DNA from 4 places in the Nesterenkonia flava genome. Region 1 is predicted to be linked to each of the others. Evidence: riboswitches for the same ligand, from Rfam matches in the RefSeq annotation. Region 1 holds a riboswitch; each other region holds the start of a gene.
What was found. A riboswitch is a leader RNA that binds a small molecule or an ion and turns the genes downstream of it on or off. The one in region 1 is predicted to bind S-adenosylmethionine.

Region 1 (3,188 bases):
CTGAGTCCGGCACCGCTGTCAGCTTCGCTGGGAGGCGCTGGGGAGTGAGGCAGCGCTGGGGAGTGAGGCAGCTCGGAACCGTATGGCCAGCCGAAGAAGTCGCCGTGGGGTGCACAATCGCCGTCCTCTGACGCCTTCAAGCGAGCGGTGAGGTTTCGTGGCGGGGGAGCGGAGAGTCCCTGCCACGGGTCGGGAGGGGAGGCTCCCACGTCGCGAGACGGGAGGCAGCCTTCTCCGGAGGGGGCTGGCACCGGGGCATCGAGGTCCCGGGCCGCTGCGTAGAGCTGCTTCTCGATCTGAGCGGCGGCCATCGTGGGGATCCGCGCGTGGAGGTCGCTCATGCCGTCGTCGCCGTGAAAGATCCGGACAAAGCGTGCCGCCCGCGCCTTCCGGCATCGGGCCTGGAACTCGTCGGCATCCAGTGCCGCAATGAATCGGTTCAGCCATGACTGGAGTCGACCACCGGGCATGCCGGCGGCGACGGAGGCGGCCGCCTCGTCGAGGGTCCGACGGTTCTTCTCACTGAGCATCCCGGAGGCGGTTGTCACGATCTTCCGCACCCGGTTCATGTCCAGAGAGCCTTCCAGCAAGGCGTGCCATGTCTGCGGCAGGTGGTCCCGGGCGTACTCGGCAGCGTTGAGGACCTCCGCAGCGGTCCCCTCGGAGAGGCCCATCACCACCGCGATGTCCCGTACGGCTGCGCGGTCCGCCTCGGCGCGCCCAGCAAGAGTCGCCTCAGCAGCTTCAGCCTCGTGACGACGTCGTCCCCGGTAGTTGAGAAGCCGAGAAAGCCCCCGGGCCTCAAGCCGCCGCGCCGTGACCTGATCGGCCCAGGACTCGGCGAGCTCCGGCACCTCTGCCAGATGGGTCAAACCAGAGGGGAGCGCCGGTTCACCAGGTACGGCATAGACGAGGCGGGCGCACTCCACGGGAACCCGGGACCACCACGTCATGTCCCCGGGGCCCTGGTGCTCAGGCCGCCAACTCCTGCTCATGCCTCCACACTACGGGCCGCCTCGGACATGACCTCTGGCACGCGGACGGACGCGGGAGGCAGCTCAGCCAGCCACCGCCAACCAGACCGCCGACCTCAGAGGGTGATTATGACGTGATGTGTCACCGGGGTCTGAAACGTTTAGTACAGTACTCGCATATCCATCCCGAGCGGCTGAGAGATCTGGCTCAGTGACGCCGCAGCAACCCGGAGCTGTTTACAGCACCGCCGGGTGCTACCGCCAGAACCGATGGGAGTTCTCTACCTTTCCCTACGCACCCGCCTGCGGGTTCGTTGCGGAGACTTCACATCACCTGCCGCAGCCAGCAGGTGCGCGGCAGTACCCACGTGCCTGAAGAGAAGCGAAGGAAAACCAATGAGCAACCGCACTCCACGCGCCGCCCGCACCAGCATCGTGGCGGGCACCGCCGTTGTCGCTCTCAGCCTGTCCGCCTGCGGCGGCGGAGCCAGCGGCGCTGACGCCGAAGGCGACGCGTTCGCCGGGGACTACGAGGGCGAAGAACTGAACATCCTCCTCAACGCCTCGCACGAGGGAGCAGGGGAGTGGCTGGCGGAGCGCTTCGAGGAGGAAACCGGGGTCACCGTCAACGTCACGACCGTCCCCTATGACGAGATCGCCTCCCAGCTGACCCTGGACCAGCAGTCCGGCGCCAACACCTATGACGTCTCGGCCCCCTGGTACGTCTCGCTGGGGGACCTCGCTGCCGACGGCAGCATTCAGCCGATCACCGAGTTCGTGGAGAGCACCCCGGAGATCGACGTCGACGACTTCATCCCCACCATCTGGGAGCCCTACGCCTACGTCGACGAGGAGATCTACGGCCTTCCCTTCGACGGCGACATTCACGCGCTCTTCTACAACGCCGAGATTCTGCAGCGCAACGGCTTCGACGAGCCGCCGGCCACCTGGGACGAGTACGCCGAGCAGGTGCAGACCATCACGGAGAACGAATCAGGAGACGGCGTCTACGGGGCGGCGGTCTTCGGCGAGCAGTCCCCGCTGATCCTCGGCGCCAGCTTCGCCAACCGGCTGGCCGGCTACGGCGGAGAGTTCCTTGACGAGAACGGCAACCCCGTCATCAACTCGCCCGAGGCCGTGGCGTCGCTGGAGGCGCTGGGAGATATCTGGGACCACGCACTGCCCACGCCGGCCGAGACGGATTTCGGCGCTGGAAACTCCGCGTGGTTCGCGGGCAACGTCGCGTTCATCGAGAACTGGACTGACCTGGGCGTCCGGTCTGAGGATCCGGACTCGGGCTCCGAAGTCGCCGGAGAGTGGGGCGTGACCTATCTGCCCCGCGCCGCCGAGGGTGAGGATCCGCGCGCCTCCCTCGTGGCTGGCTTCAGCTGGGTGGTCGCCGGCAACACCGACAAGACCGACCTCGCCCAGCAGTTCATCGCCTGGGCCGCTTCCACGGAGGTCAACTCCGAGCTGCTGACCGCGCTGCCTCCCACCGGCATTGACCCTAACCGCATCTCCTCCCTGGAGGATGAGACCTACGGCGAGGAGTTCCCCGAGCTCCAGGAGGTCAACGCCTCCACCCTGCACGGGGCACTTGCCTGGCCGACGGGCCCCAACGCCACCGAGGCCGCCCAGATTCTGACCGATGAGCTGGCCGCCTACCTCTCCGGTCAGCGAGGCTCGGCACAGGAGGCCCTGGACACGGTGCAGGCCGAATGGGAGCGGCTCCTTGTCGACTGAGACTCTGGCTCCGGCAGCTACGCCGGAGAGTACGACGACGCCCCCGCCGCCTGGGCAGCCCCATGAGACGGGCCAGCCTGGGCGGCGGCCCCGTGCCCGGCGCCTCTCGGAGCGCTTTCATCACCGCCTCTTCATCAGCCCGAGCGTGCTGGTGCTGCTGGTGCTGGCCGCCTACCCCCTGGTGTTCATCGCCTCGGCAGCGTTCACCCGATCGAGTCTGGGCAACCCGTTCCAGGAGTTTGTCGGCACGGACAACTTTGAGACTGCGCTGGGCTCCACTGCAGTGCAGAACTCTCTGGTGCTGGGAACCGGCTATGCCTTCGGTGTGGCTATCGCCAGCACCCTGCTGGGCACGGTCACGGCCGTGGCTCTGTGGCGATCCCTGCGCGCCGGGGCCTTTGTCCGCACGGTGCTGCTGCTGCCCATGATTGTGCCGCCCGTCGTCGTCGGCATTCTCTTCAGCTTCATCTT
Region 2 (3,188 bases), on a different contig from region 1:
ACGCAGGACCGCACGCAGGAAGGCATCCTCGGCGGCGATTCCCGAGGCAAAGGCGAACGCGGCTCCTCCGCCCTCCAGGGCGGCCAACTGCGCTTCGAAGCCGTTGCGGGTGGGGTTGCCGCCGCGGGAGTACTCGTACCCGTTCTTCAGCGTCTCGACACCGTGCTGAGTGAAGGTCGAGGTCTGGTAGATCGGAGGAATGACCGCGCCGGTGAGCGGATCAGGGTCCTGACCGGCATGCACGGCTTCGGTGGCGAAGCCCGGCCGGAGCCGCATCGACGGCCGCGGCGCAGCCGGGACGGAGCGGGTGGGGGTCTCAGGAATCAGCGTCATCAGCGGCTCACCTCTTTCAGTGCCTCTGCGGCGCCGTCCTGCGTGGTCAGATGGTGGTTCTGCGTTTCGGTCAGTCCGGCGCGGTCGAAGGCCTGGCGGAGGTCGCGCCACAGGTCCTCTACGTCCTCGCGCCCCACGGAGAGGCGGATGGTCTGTTCAGTGATGGCGCCGGCCTCACGCAGCGCTTCGGAGAGCCTGCAGTGGGTCATCGACGCCGGATGGGCGACCATGGTGCGGCTGTCACCGATGTTCGCGGCCAGTTTGATGAGCTGCAGAGAATCGATGAAGCGCTCCACCTCTGAGGGGCCGGCGGCGAGTTCAAAGGACAGCACCGCGCCGGTGCCTCGGGGGAAGTCGCGAGCCGCCACTGCGGCATTGGGGTCCTGCGGCAGGCTGGGGTGCCGGACTCGCGCCACACCCGGATGGTCCTGCAGGCGTCGAGCTAGCTCTTCGGCTACTCGACAGTGGCGATCCATCCTCACATCCAGTGTCTCGATCCCCTCGAGGGTCTGCTGGGCATTCCAGGGAGCGGCGCAGGGTCCCAGGTCGTGCAGATACTTGGCGCGAATCAGGTGTAGCACCGCCCCGTCACCGTAGCGCTGGGTCAGCGGCACCCCGCCGAATCGCGGCAGTCCGGCGGTGAACTGGGGCCAGCGGGCAGGGTCAGCCTCGGGACGGAATCGCCCGGTGTCCACCACCGCCCCGCCCAGAGCTGTGCCGTTGCCGGTGAGGTACTTGGTGGTGGAGTGCACCACGAAGTCCGCTCCGTGCTCTCCCGGCCGGAAGAGGTACGGCGTTGCCAGGGTGTTGTCCACCACGAGCGGTATGCCGCCGCGGCGGGCGAGGCCGGCGAGCGCCGCCAGATCCGGAAGGTCGCCGTGCGGGTTGCCGATGGACTCCACCAGCAGCGCCCGTGTGCGCCCATCCACCGCGCGCTCCCATTCGTCCGGGGCGTGCGGGTCCGCCCAGGTGACGGTGATACCCGCTTCGGCCAGCGAGTCGTTGAGCAGATCCGCGGTTCCGCCGTAGATCCGGGAGGAGGCCACCACGTGCCCGGCGGGCACCCCTGGATGGGGCAGGCCGTCTGCGCTCTGCCCCGAGCGCCCCGCCAGAGCCAGAAGCGTCAGCGCGATCGCGGCTTGCCCCGAGGCGGTGGCCACGGCGCCGGTACCACCCTCCAGGGCTGCGAGGCGCTGCTCCAGGAGAGCCACGGTGGGGCTTCCGGTACGTGCGTAGGTGAATCCCGGCTCCCGCTGAGCAAAGGCTTCTCTAGCGTCACGCAGACTGGTGAATTCATAGGCGGCCGCCAGGTGCACCGGGGGCACTACGCCCACCGCCGGGGTCGCTGTGGAGTCCGCGGCACCGGCGCGCGATCCCTGTCCGTGATGGATCTGCCGGGTGCTGAAACAGGAAGGCTCCTGCCGTGAGTGGCTGGAGGGTCTGGGGTGTGCTGTCGCAGACATGCTGCGCTCCTTTGTGAGCCGTGCTTGCCCTCAGGCGGTCTGCCTGCGGCCGGATCGTCATCTGGGGCACCCCATCACCGCGGAAGGGTTGCCGACCGGTCAGCCAGAGCCTTAAGTGAACCGGTACTCGTGATCGCTGTGAACATATTACGGCATGCACGCGATTTATTCACCCCAACATCAGGGCTTCTTCCCCTTCCCCGTCGAATGCCAGTCGTATGTATGAACATTACGCCCCTCTACCGGAATCCCCTCCGAAGGCATAGCATCGGCGTCGTCACCGGTGAAACGAGACGGCGACCACAGACACCCCAAGGAGCATCCATGAGCGATTCCACCCCCGCCTGGCAGTTTGAGACGCAGCAGATTCACGCCGGCGTCGCCCCGGATCCGGTCAGCGGCGCCCGCGCCCTGCCGATCCAGCAGACCACCTCGTTCGTCTTTCCGGACACCGACGCCGCCGCCAAGCGCTTCGGGCTGCAGGAGGTGGCGCCGATCTACAGCCGCATCGGAAACCCCACCGTCGAGGCGGTGGAGAACAAGATTGCCGCGCTGGAGGGCGGCGTCGGGGCTCTGGCCGTGGGCTCGGGGCAGGCTGCCACGACCCTGGCGATCCTCAACGTGGCCGAGGCCGGGGACCACATCGTGGCCTCCCCCTCGCTCTATGGCGGCACCCAGAACCTCTTCAAGCACACCCTTCCCAAGCTGGGTGTGCAGGTCAGCTTCGTCGAGGACCCCGACAGTCCAGAGTCCTGGCGGGCCGCGATCCGCGAGAACACCAAGGCGTTCTTCGCCGAGAGTGTGGCCAACCCCCGTGGGGATGTCCTGGACTTCGAGAATGTCTCGGCCATCGCCCGCGAATACGGGGCACCCCTGATCGTGGACAACACGCTGCCCACCCCGTACCTGCTGCGTCCCATCGAGCACGGTGCCGACGTCGTCGTGCACTCGGCGACCAAGTTTCTCGGGGGCCACGGCACCGCGATCGCCGGGGTCATCGTGGACTCCGGCCGCTTCGACTACACCGCCTACCCGGAGCGCTTCCCCGGCTTCAACCAGCCGGATGAGAGCTATCACGGGCTCGTCTTCGGCCACGACCTGGGTGAGGGTGGCGCTTTCGGCGTGAACCTCTCCTACATCCTCAAAGCACGCGTGCAGCTGCTGCGCGATGTAGGCCCCTCGCTCTCCCCGCACAACGCCTTCGAGATCAACCTCGGCCTGGAGACGCTCTCACTGCGAGTTGAACGCCATGTCTTCAACGCTCAGAAGGTCGCCGAGTTCCTCGAGGCCCACGACGCCGTCATCTCAGTCTCCTACCCCGGACTGGCCTCCAGCCCCTGGCACGAGCGCGCGCAGAGGTACCTGCCCAAGGGTGTGGGATCGGTGCTGGCG
Region 3 (3,188 bases), on a different contig from region 1:
CCCGGCCCGGCACGGCGGGCTCGTGGTCCTGTGCGGGAGATTCATACGGCGTCACATTGGCGGCGGCCGTGGCTCCGGGCAGACCCGCGAGGGCCTGATCGAGGGCAGCCAGGAATTCCTCCACCGGCTCGTCACCGACCACCACGCGCACGAGCCCGGGCCGCGCCCCCGCCTCGCGCTGCTGGTCCTCGCCCAGGTGGGCGTGGGTGCTGCTGGCAGGATGCGTGACGCGGTGCCCGGCGTGGGTAAACCGTGAGAGCAGGTCGACGACGGCGAGCGCGGCTGCCGACTGGGCGGCGGGTTCCCGCTGGGCCCGGACCTCGAAGGAGACCAGGGGGCCGGAGCCTCGGCGCAGGTAGATGCCGGCGCGCTCGTAGCAGGGGCTGGAGGCCAGACCCGAGTAGTAAGTCCGGTGCACGCCGCGGCTGGCGCCGCCCTGGTGTGCGGAGAGGCGCGCCGCGAGGCGGGCAGCGTTCTCTGTCTGGCGGGTCAGGCGGACGGCGAGGTGCTGCAGGCCGGCGAGAATCCGGGCGGCGGTGTCTTCTCCCAGTGGCTGGCCTACCTCAGGGGTCTCGCGGGCTGCGGGCTCCACGGTACCCGCGTCGATGAGCAGCCCGGCCTCCTCGGGGACGCCGGCCAGCAGGTGGGCCGAGGTGTGAACCACCAGGTCCGCCCCCAAGTCCAGGGGGCGCAGCAGTGCCGGGGTGGCGGCCGTGGAATCAATGATCAGGGCCGCATCGTGCTCGTGGGCCACGGCGGCGATCTCCTCGAAGTCCAGCACATCTCCGCGGGGATCCGCGATGGACTCGGCGATCAGGGCCACGGTGGACTCCCCCAGCTGGGCGCGCCAGGATTCGGCGTCGTCGGGATCCTCCACGACGTCGACGCTGACCTGGAATTGGGGCAGCCGCTGGGTGAACAGCCCGGTGTGGGCGCCAAACAGGGAGGGGGCGACCACCACGTGGGCGCCAGGCTCCGCCACGTGCAGGACCGCCAGCAGCAGGGCGTCCTCACCGCGGCTGAGCGCCTGGGCGCGGGCACCGCCTTCGAGGGCGGCGATGGTGGTCTCGAGCTGCCAGGCGGCGCCGACAGGCTGGGCAGGGATGGACTGGTGCGGGGTGTGGGTGTGCTCCGACATTGGAGAAAACTCCTGGTGTAACTCGCGCTTGCCCGGCGGCGTCTTCCGCGGGCCAGGTCCTCACCCGGGGCACCCCACCGCGGTAGGAGGGTTGCCGGCCAGCAAACCGGGGTTTAACGCTGGCACTCTTGACCTAAAAACGAGTGTGCCGTGTGACACGGCGGATGGCAAGTCGCGTTCCACCAGGTGAGCGGCTCGGCCGGCACCGGCTGAGGCCGGAATCTCGGCGCTGGGCGTTTCAGCCGCCGGGGCTCACGATGGATCGGTGTAGGCTCCTCCGGCGTCGGAAGTCTCTCCGGCGTCGAAGATCCACGGCTCACTCGGCAGCGCCTGCGGATCGAAGTCCTTCACCACCTCATCCAAGGGTCCGGGCGGCAGCCCCAGGGACAGAAGCAAACGGTCTCGCACCGCCTCTGCGGTGACGCCCTGGCTGTTGAGCTGCTCAAGGGTGACCGCGCCATCGCGCTTGGCCAGGCGCTTGCCCTCGGCATTGAGCACCAGCGGCACGTGCGCGTAGCTGACCTCCTGCTGGGCCTCTGGCCCGTAGAGCAGCCCGCGCAGATACGCCTGTCGCGGCGCGGAGGAGGCCAGGTCATCCCCGCGGACCGCCTGGTCCACGCCGGTGAGGTGATCATCGACGACGACGGCAAGGTTGTAGGCCGCTGCCCCGTCGTTGCGGACCAGTACCAAGTCATCCACGGTGCCGGTGATCTGCCCTAGCAGCTGGTCCCTGACGCTGAGCTCATGGGCCCCCGCGGCGTCTTCGGACACCCGCAGGCGCAGTGCTGGGGGCCGCTGATGGCGTCGTCGTGCCCGCTCATCCTCACTGAGGTTCCGGCAGGTGCCGGGGTAGGCCCCGGGCGGAGCGTGCGGGGCCCGGTCGGCCTCCTGGATCTCGCGCCGGGTGCAGAAGCACTCGTAGACCAGGCCCTGGACACTCAGGTGCGTAACGGCGTCGTCGTAGATCTCCTTGCGCTGGGACTGATGCAGGACCTCTCCGGAGAAGGTGATCCCCAGGGCCTCGAGGTCGCGTCGCTGGCGGTCGGCTGAGCCGGGCACCGTGCGTCCGGCGTCGAGATCTTCGTAGCGCAGCAGTAGGGGCCGGTCGGTGGAGGCGGCGAAGAGCCAGGCCAGCAATGCGGTGCGCAGGTTGCCCAGGTGCAGATCCCCCGAGGGACTAGGGGCGTAGCGGCCGGCAGACATGGTCTTCACCCTATCGGCAGGCTGTTGAGCGCGCAGAGGCTCACCGCGCGAAGACCTGTACACGGTACGCCCGACGACGACGCCCTCCTCGCTCGGCGAATCACACACCAGTTCGCGGATTCGCACCCCCCTTACGCAGCGCCCAGCGTGCATAAAGGGGGTGCGAATTCGTACGAATCGGCGGCGCGCCCCGGGCGCAGACACGAGAGCCCGATGACGGGCACCGGCGGGTGGCCCAGGCTGGACGAATACCGGCTAGACGAGCTCGGGCTTGCGGGCTGCGGCGTCGTCGTCCGGGGTGGTGTCGCCCTCGTGGCGCGTCTCGTTGAGGTCGATGCCCTGCAGGGACTTCGGCACCATAGAGACGGCGATGAGCGAGATGAGGGAGAGTCCCGAGAGGTAAAGGCCGATCATCCAACCCTGGCCGGTGGCGTTGTAGATGGCCTGGGCGATGGTCGCGGCGAAGGCGCCGCCCATGATGGAGCCGAACGCGTAGCCGATGGAGACCCCGGAGAAGCGCACGTTGGCGGGGAACATCTCTGCATAGAGGGCGGACTGCGGTCCGTAGGAGGGGCCCAGGCCGATGGTCAGCACGAACACGGCCAGCGCGAAGAGCGCCAGGGAGCCGGTGTCGATGAGGAACCACATCGGGATGCACCACACGATGAGGATCACAAAGCCGATCTGGTAGGTCAGCACGCGCCCGATGCGGTCGGAGATCCAGCCGCCCAGGTAGGTGAAGATGAACCAGCCCACGCTGCCCACCAGGGCGGCGATGAGGGTGGCGGTGCCGTCCATGCCCACAGCGTTGGTGGCGTAGGAGGCGAAGAACACGATGATCATGTAG
Region 4 (3,188 bases), on a different contig from region 1:
ACCTCCAGCACGGCGCTCAAGGAGCCGCCGGAGACCTGGGGCACATCGCAGTACCCGGGGGCGATGATGCCCCGTGCACCTGCGGCAACAGCGGCTGCCTCGAGGCGGTTGCCTCAGGTCCGGCGATCGCCGCACGACTGCGCACATCAGGCCTGGACGTGCCCGACCACGCGGCGCTGCTGGAGCTCGTGCGCGACGGTGAGCCCGAGGCCGTGCGGGCCGTGCGGCAGGCCGGGCGGGACGTCGGCTCCGTGCTGGCCGGCTGCGTCAACCTGCTCAACCCCTCCGTCATCGTCATCGGGGGCGTGGTGGCCACGGCCGGGGAGCACCTGCTGGCGGGCATCCGGGAGACCGTCTACTCCCGCTCCCTGCCGCTCGCCACTCAGCACCTGCGGATCGTGGGTACGCAGACCAGCGGCCGAGCGGGCGTGCTGGGCGCCGCCGCGATGGTGACCCATCACATGCTGGCCGCTCCGCAGGTGAACGCTCTGCTGAGTTAATACGCCGTGTGACACAACGCCGACGCGTGCCGACGGCGTTGGTATATGTTCAGGGAAACGACCGTTTCCAGGAGCATACGCGTGAACACTGTGCTGAACGTATTTGATCTAGTCCCGCGATCAGCCGGCCAGAGACCGGAGGAGGCGATGGCCGCCAGCCTGGAGCTGGCGCGCCGGGCCGAGGACTACGGGTACCACCGCCTGTGGTTCGGCGAGCATCACCTCAATCCCGGGGTAATGGGCTACTCCCCCGCGCTCGTGATGGCCCTGGCCGGAAGTGTGACCACTCGCCTCCGCGTAGGCTCCGGAGCCGTACTGGCCGGAGCCCGCAGCGCGCTGAGCATCGCAGAGGAGTTCTCCCTGCTTCAGGCTGCCCTGCCTGGTCGGATTGATCTGGGCCTGGGGCGCAGTCCGGTGCGACGTCCGCCCCACGGCAAGAGGCCCTCTGCAGGGTCCGCCTCCGCGCACACCCCGCGAGGCAGGCCTCCGACACAGCCGCTTACCCATGCGGCCCGAGACCGCATCAGCACGGAGGGACTACTACTTCCCGCGGCGCCGGACCTGAGTCACCTGCTTGCTTCCGAGCGCTACGCCGCAACGGCCGAGCTGCTTGCCCCGCCCGCGGATAGCCCTCCCTACGCTGAGTTCATTGACCAGGTCCGCAGTTTCTTAGACCACACGGCGCAGGTCAGCGGCTCGCCTCTGCCCGATGCCACCCAGGACACGGACGGCACGCCGCAAGTCTGGGTGCTGGGCAGCTCTGCCGGCGAATCGGCGGAGGCGGCCGGAAGGAGGGGTCTGCGTTTCGGTGCCAACTATCACGTGGCCCCCTCGAACGCCCTCGACGCCGTCGAGCACTACCGCTCCCACTTTGTTCCGCACGAGCACCTGGAGCGCCCCACCGTGATGGTCTCAGCAGAGGTGCTCGTGGCGGATTCTCACACCGAGGCCGAGCGCCTGGCTCACGGCTACGACACATGGGTGCACAGCATCCGCAGCGGCGAAGGCGCCATCCCCTATCCCCGCCCCGGTGAGGCTGCAGCCCTCACCGGGGACCAGCGCCGCCTGGTGGAGGACCGCGTACGGACCAGGTTCGTGGGCACGCCCGGAGAGGTCATCGAGCACCTGCGGGTTCTCCAGCGCGCCACGAGCGCCGATGAACTGCTCATCAGCACCATCACCCACGACCCTGCGGCGCGACTGCGCTCCTATGAGCTGCTGGCCGAGTCATGGGATGCAAAGGCCCCGCGTACATAAACCGAAATATTTATTTTATGTTCACGCCAACGGTGTTAGCGTGACAGTGTCACGAGTTCCGGTGGAAAGCCCTGGCTGGCCGGACAGCAACCCTCTTTCACAGTGGGGTGCTCCAGGTGATGACAAGGCTCCTGCGCACGCAGGAGCAAGTGTGAACACTACGGAGGCCACAATGAGCAGCACATCACTGTCAGACGCCGCCGACGGCGGCTTTCATCTGGGCATCAGCCTGCGGGACACCGGCTGGCATCCCGGTTCCTGGTTCAGGATTGCCGACACGGCGGAGATCTTCACCGCGGAGTACTGGGGCCAGCTCGCCGTGGTCGCAGAACGCGGAGAGGCCGACTTCGTCACCTTTGAGGATTCCTTGGGACTGCACCGCAGGGGTCGGCTCGATACCTCGCTAGTGGCCTCCTGGCTGGGAGCCCGCACCGAACGCATCGGGCTGATTCCCACTCTGACAACTACCCATACCGAGCCGTTTCACGTCTCCAAGAACCTGGCGACCCTCGATCACATCAGCACCGGCCGCGGCGGATGGCAGGTCGAGGTCTCGATCACCGATGTTGAGGCCCAGCTGGTAGGGCGAGGCCACCCCGATCCGCAGCTCCATCCTGAAGGCTCCGCTTCCCGGGCCGCGGCACTCTTTGCCGAATCGGAGGAGGTGGTCGACGTCGTCCGCCGCTTGTGGGACTCCTGGGAGGACGACGCTGAGATCCGCGACGTCTCCTCCGGCCGCTTCATTGACCGCGAGAAGCTGCACTACATCAACTACGAAGGCAGCCGTTTCTCGGTCAAGGCTCCCTCCATCACACCGCGCCCGCCGCAGGGACAGCTTCCCGTGGCCTACAAGGGACAGAGCGAACCGGTGATCAAAGCAGCGGCCACCAGTGCAGACATCCTGTTCCTCCAGCCCGGTTCCCCCGGACGAGCACAACAGCTTCTCGAGGAGGTCCGCACAGTTGAGGCACTCTTCGCCCGAAGGCTTCCCCCGCTGAAGGTCTATGCCGATCTGCCCGTGCTTCTGGAGGACTCGCTGCCGCAGGCCCGAGGGCGCTGGGAGACTCTGGAGAGTCTCGCCGAGTCCGCAGGCGACTTCGATGACGGCGCTCTCGTCACTGACCCGGCAGGCGCTGTGGAGGCCATCAGCACCTACCGGAATCTTGGCTTCAACGGCGTGCGGCTAAAACCCGCCGAGCACCAGGAAGACGTGGCGGCCATCTCTGAGCTTCTGCTTCCGGCCCTGCGCAGCGCCGGCGTTCTGGCAGCCGCTCCGGAAACGCCCCTCACCCTGCGGCAGCGGCTGGGGCTGAACCAGGCCGTCAACCGCTACGCCCCGGCCCTGGCAGGAGGCCAGCAGTGAGCACCAGCACGCGCACCGGCACCTACACTCGTCAGGACGGACCGCCCCAGGTCATCCTGGGCGCCCAT

Region 2: another riboswitch for S-adenosylmethionine. It lies ahead of RH857_RS03520 (O-acetylhomoserine aminocarboxypropyltransferase/cysteine synthase family protein); the one in region 1 lies ahead of RH857_RS10585 (ABC transporter substrate-binding protein).
Region 3: another riboswitch for S-adenosylmethionine. It lies ahead of RH857_RS10345 (PLP-dependent transferase); the one in region 1 lies ahead of RH857_RS10585 (ABC transporter substrate-binding protein).
Region 4: another riboswitch for S-adenosylmethionine. It lies ahead of RH857_RS03560 (LLM class flavin-dependent oxidoreductase); the one in region 1 lies ahead of RH857_RS10585 (ABC transporter substrate-binding protein).

Annotation. Positions count from the first base shown of each region.
Region 1 is NZ_JAVKGT010000029.1:3,568-6,755, reverse strand. Features, by position in the region: gene RH857_RS10590 (HNH endonuclease signature motif containing protein) at 1-995, opposite strand, end outside; SAM riboswitch class I at 1,153-1,251, shown strand; gene RH857_RS10585 (ABC transporter substrate-binding protein) at 1,371-2,717, shown strand; gene RH857_RS10580 (carbohydrate ABC transporter permease) at 2,707-3,188, shown strand, end outside.
Region 2 is NZ_JAVKGT010000006.1:57,806-60,993, reverse strand. Features, by position in the region: gene RH857_RS03525 (cystathionine gamma-synthase) at 1-333, opposite strand, end outside; gene RH857_RS03520 (O-acetylhomoserine aminocarboxypropyltransferase/cysteine synthase family protein) at 333-1,796, opposite strand; SAM riboswitch class IV at 1,812-1,931, opposite strand; gene RH857_RS03515 (bifunctional o-acetylhomoserine/o-acetylserine sulfhydrylase) at 2,121-3,188, shown strand, end outside.
Region 3 is NZ_JAVKGT010000027.1:34,446-37,633, forward strand. Features, by position in the region: gene RH857_RS10345 (PLP-dependent transferase) at 1-1,138, opposite strand, end outside; SAM riboswitch class IV at 1,158-1,272, opposite strand; gene gluQRS (tRNA glutamyl-Q(34) synthetase GluQRS) at 1,391-2,341, opposite strand; partial or broken gene RH857_RS10355 (MFS transporter) at 2,597-3,188, opposite strand, start outside.
Region 4 is NZ_JAVKGT010000006.1:69,857-73,044, reverse strand. Features, by position in the region: gene RH857_RS03570 (ROK family protein) at 1-500, shown strand, start outside; gene RH857_RS03565 (LLM class flavin-dependent oxidoreductase) at 546-1,757, shown strand; SAM riboswitch class IV at 1,805-1,915, shown strand; gene RH857_RS03560 (LLM class flavin-dependent oxidoreductase) at 1,930-3,120, shown strand; gene RH857_RS03555 (NtaA/DmoA family FMN-dependent monooxygenase) at 3,117-3,188, shown strand, end outside.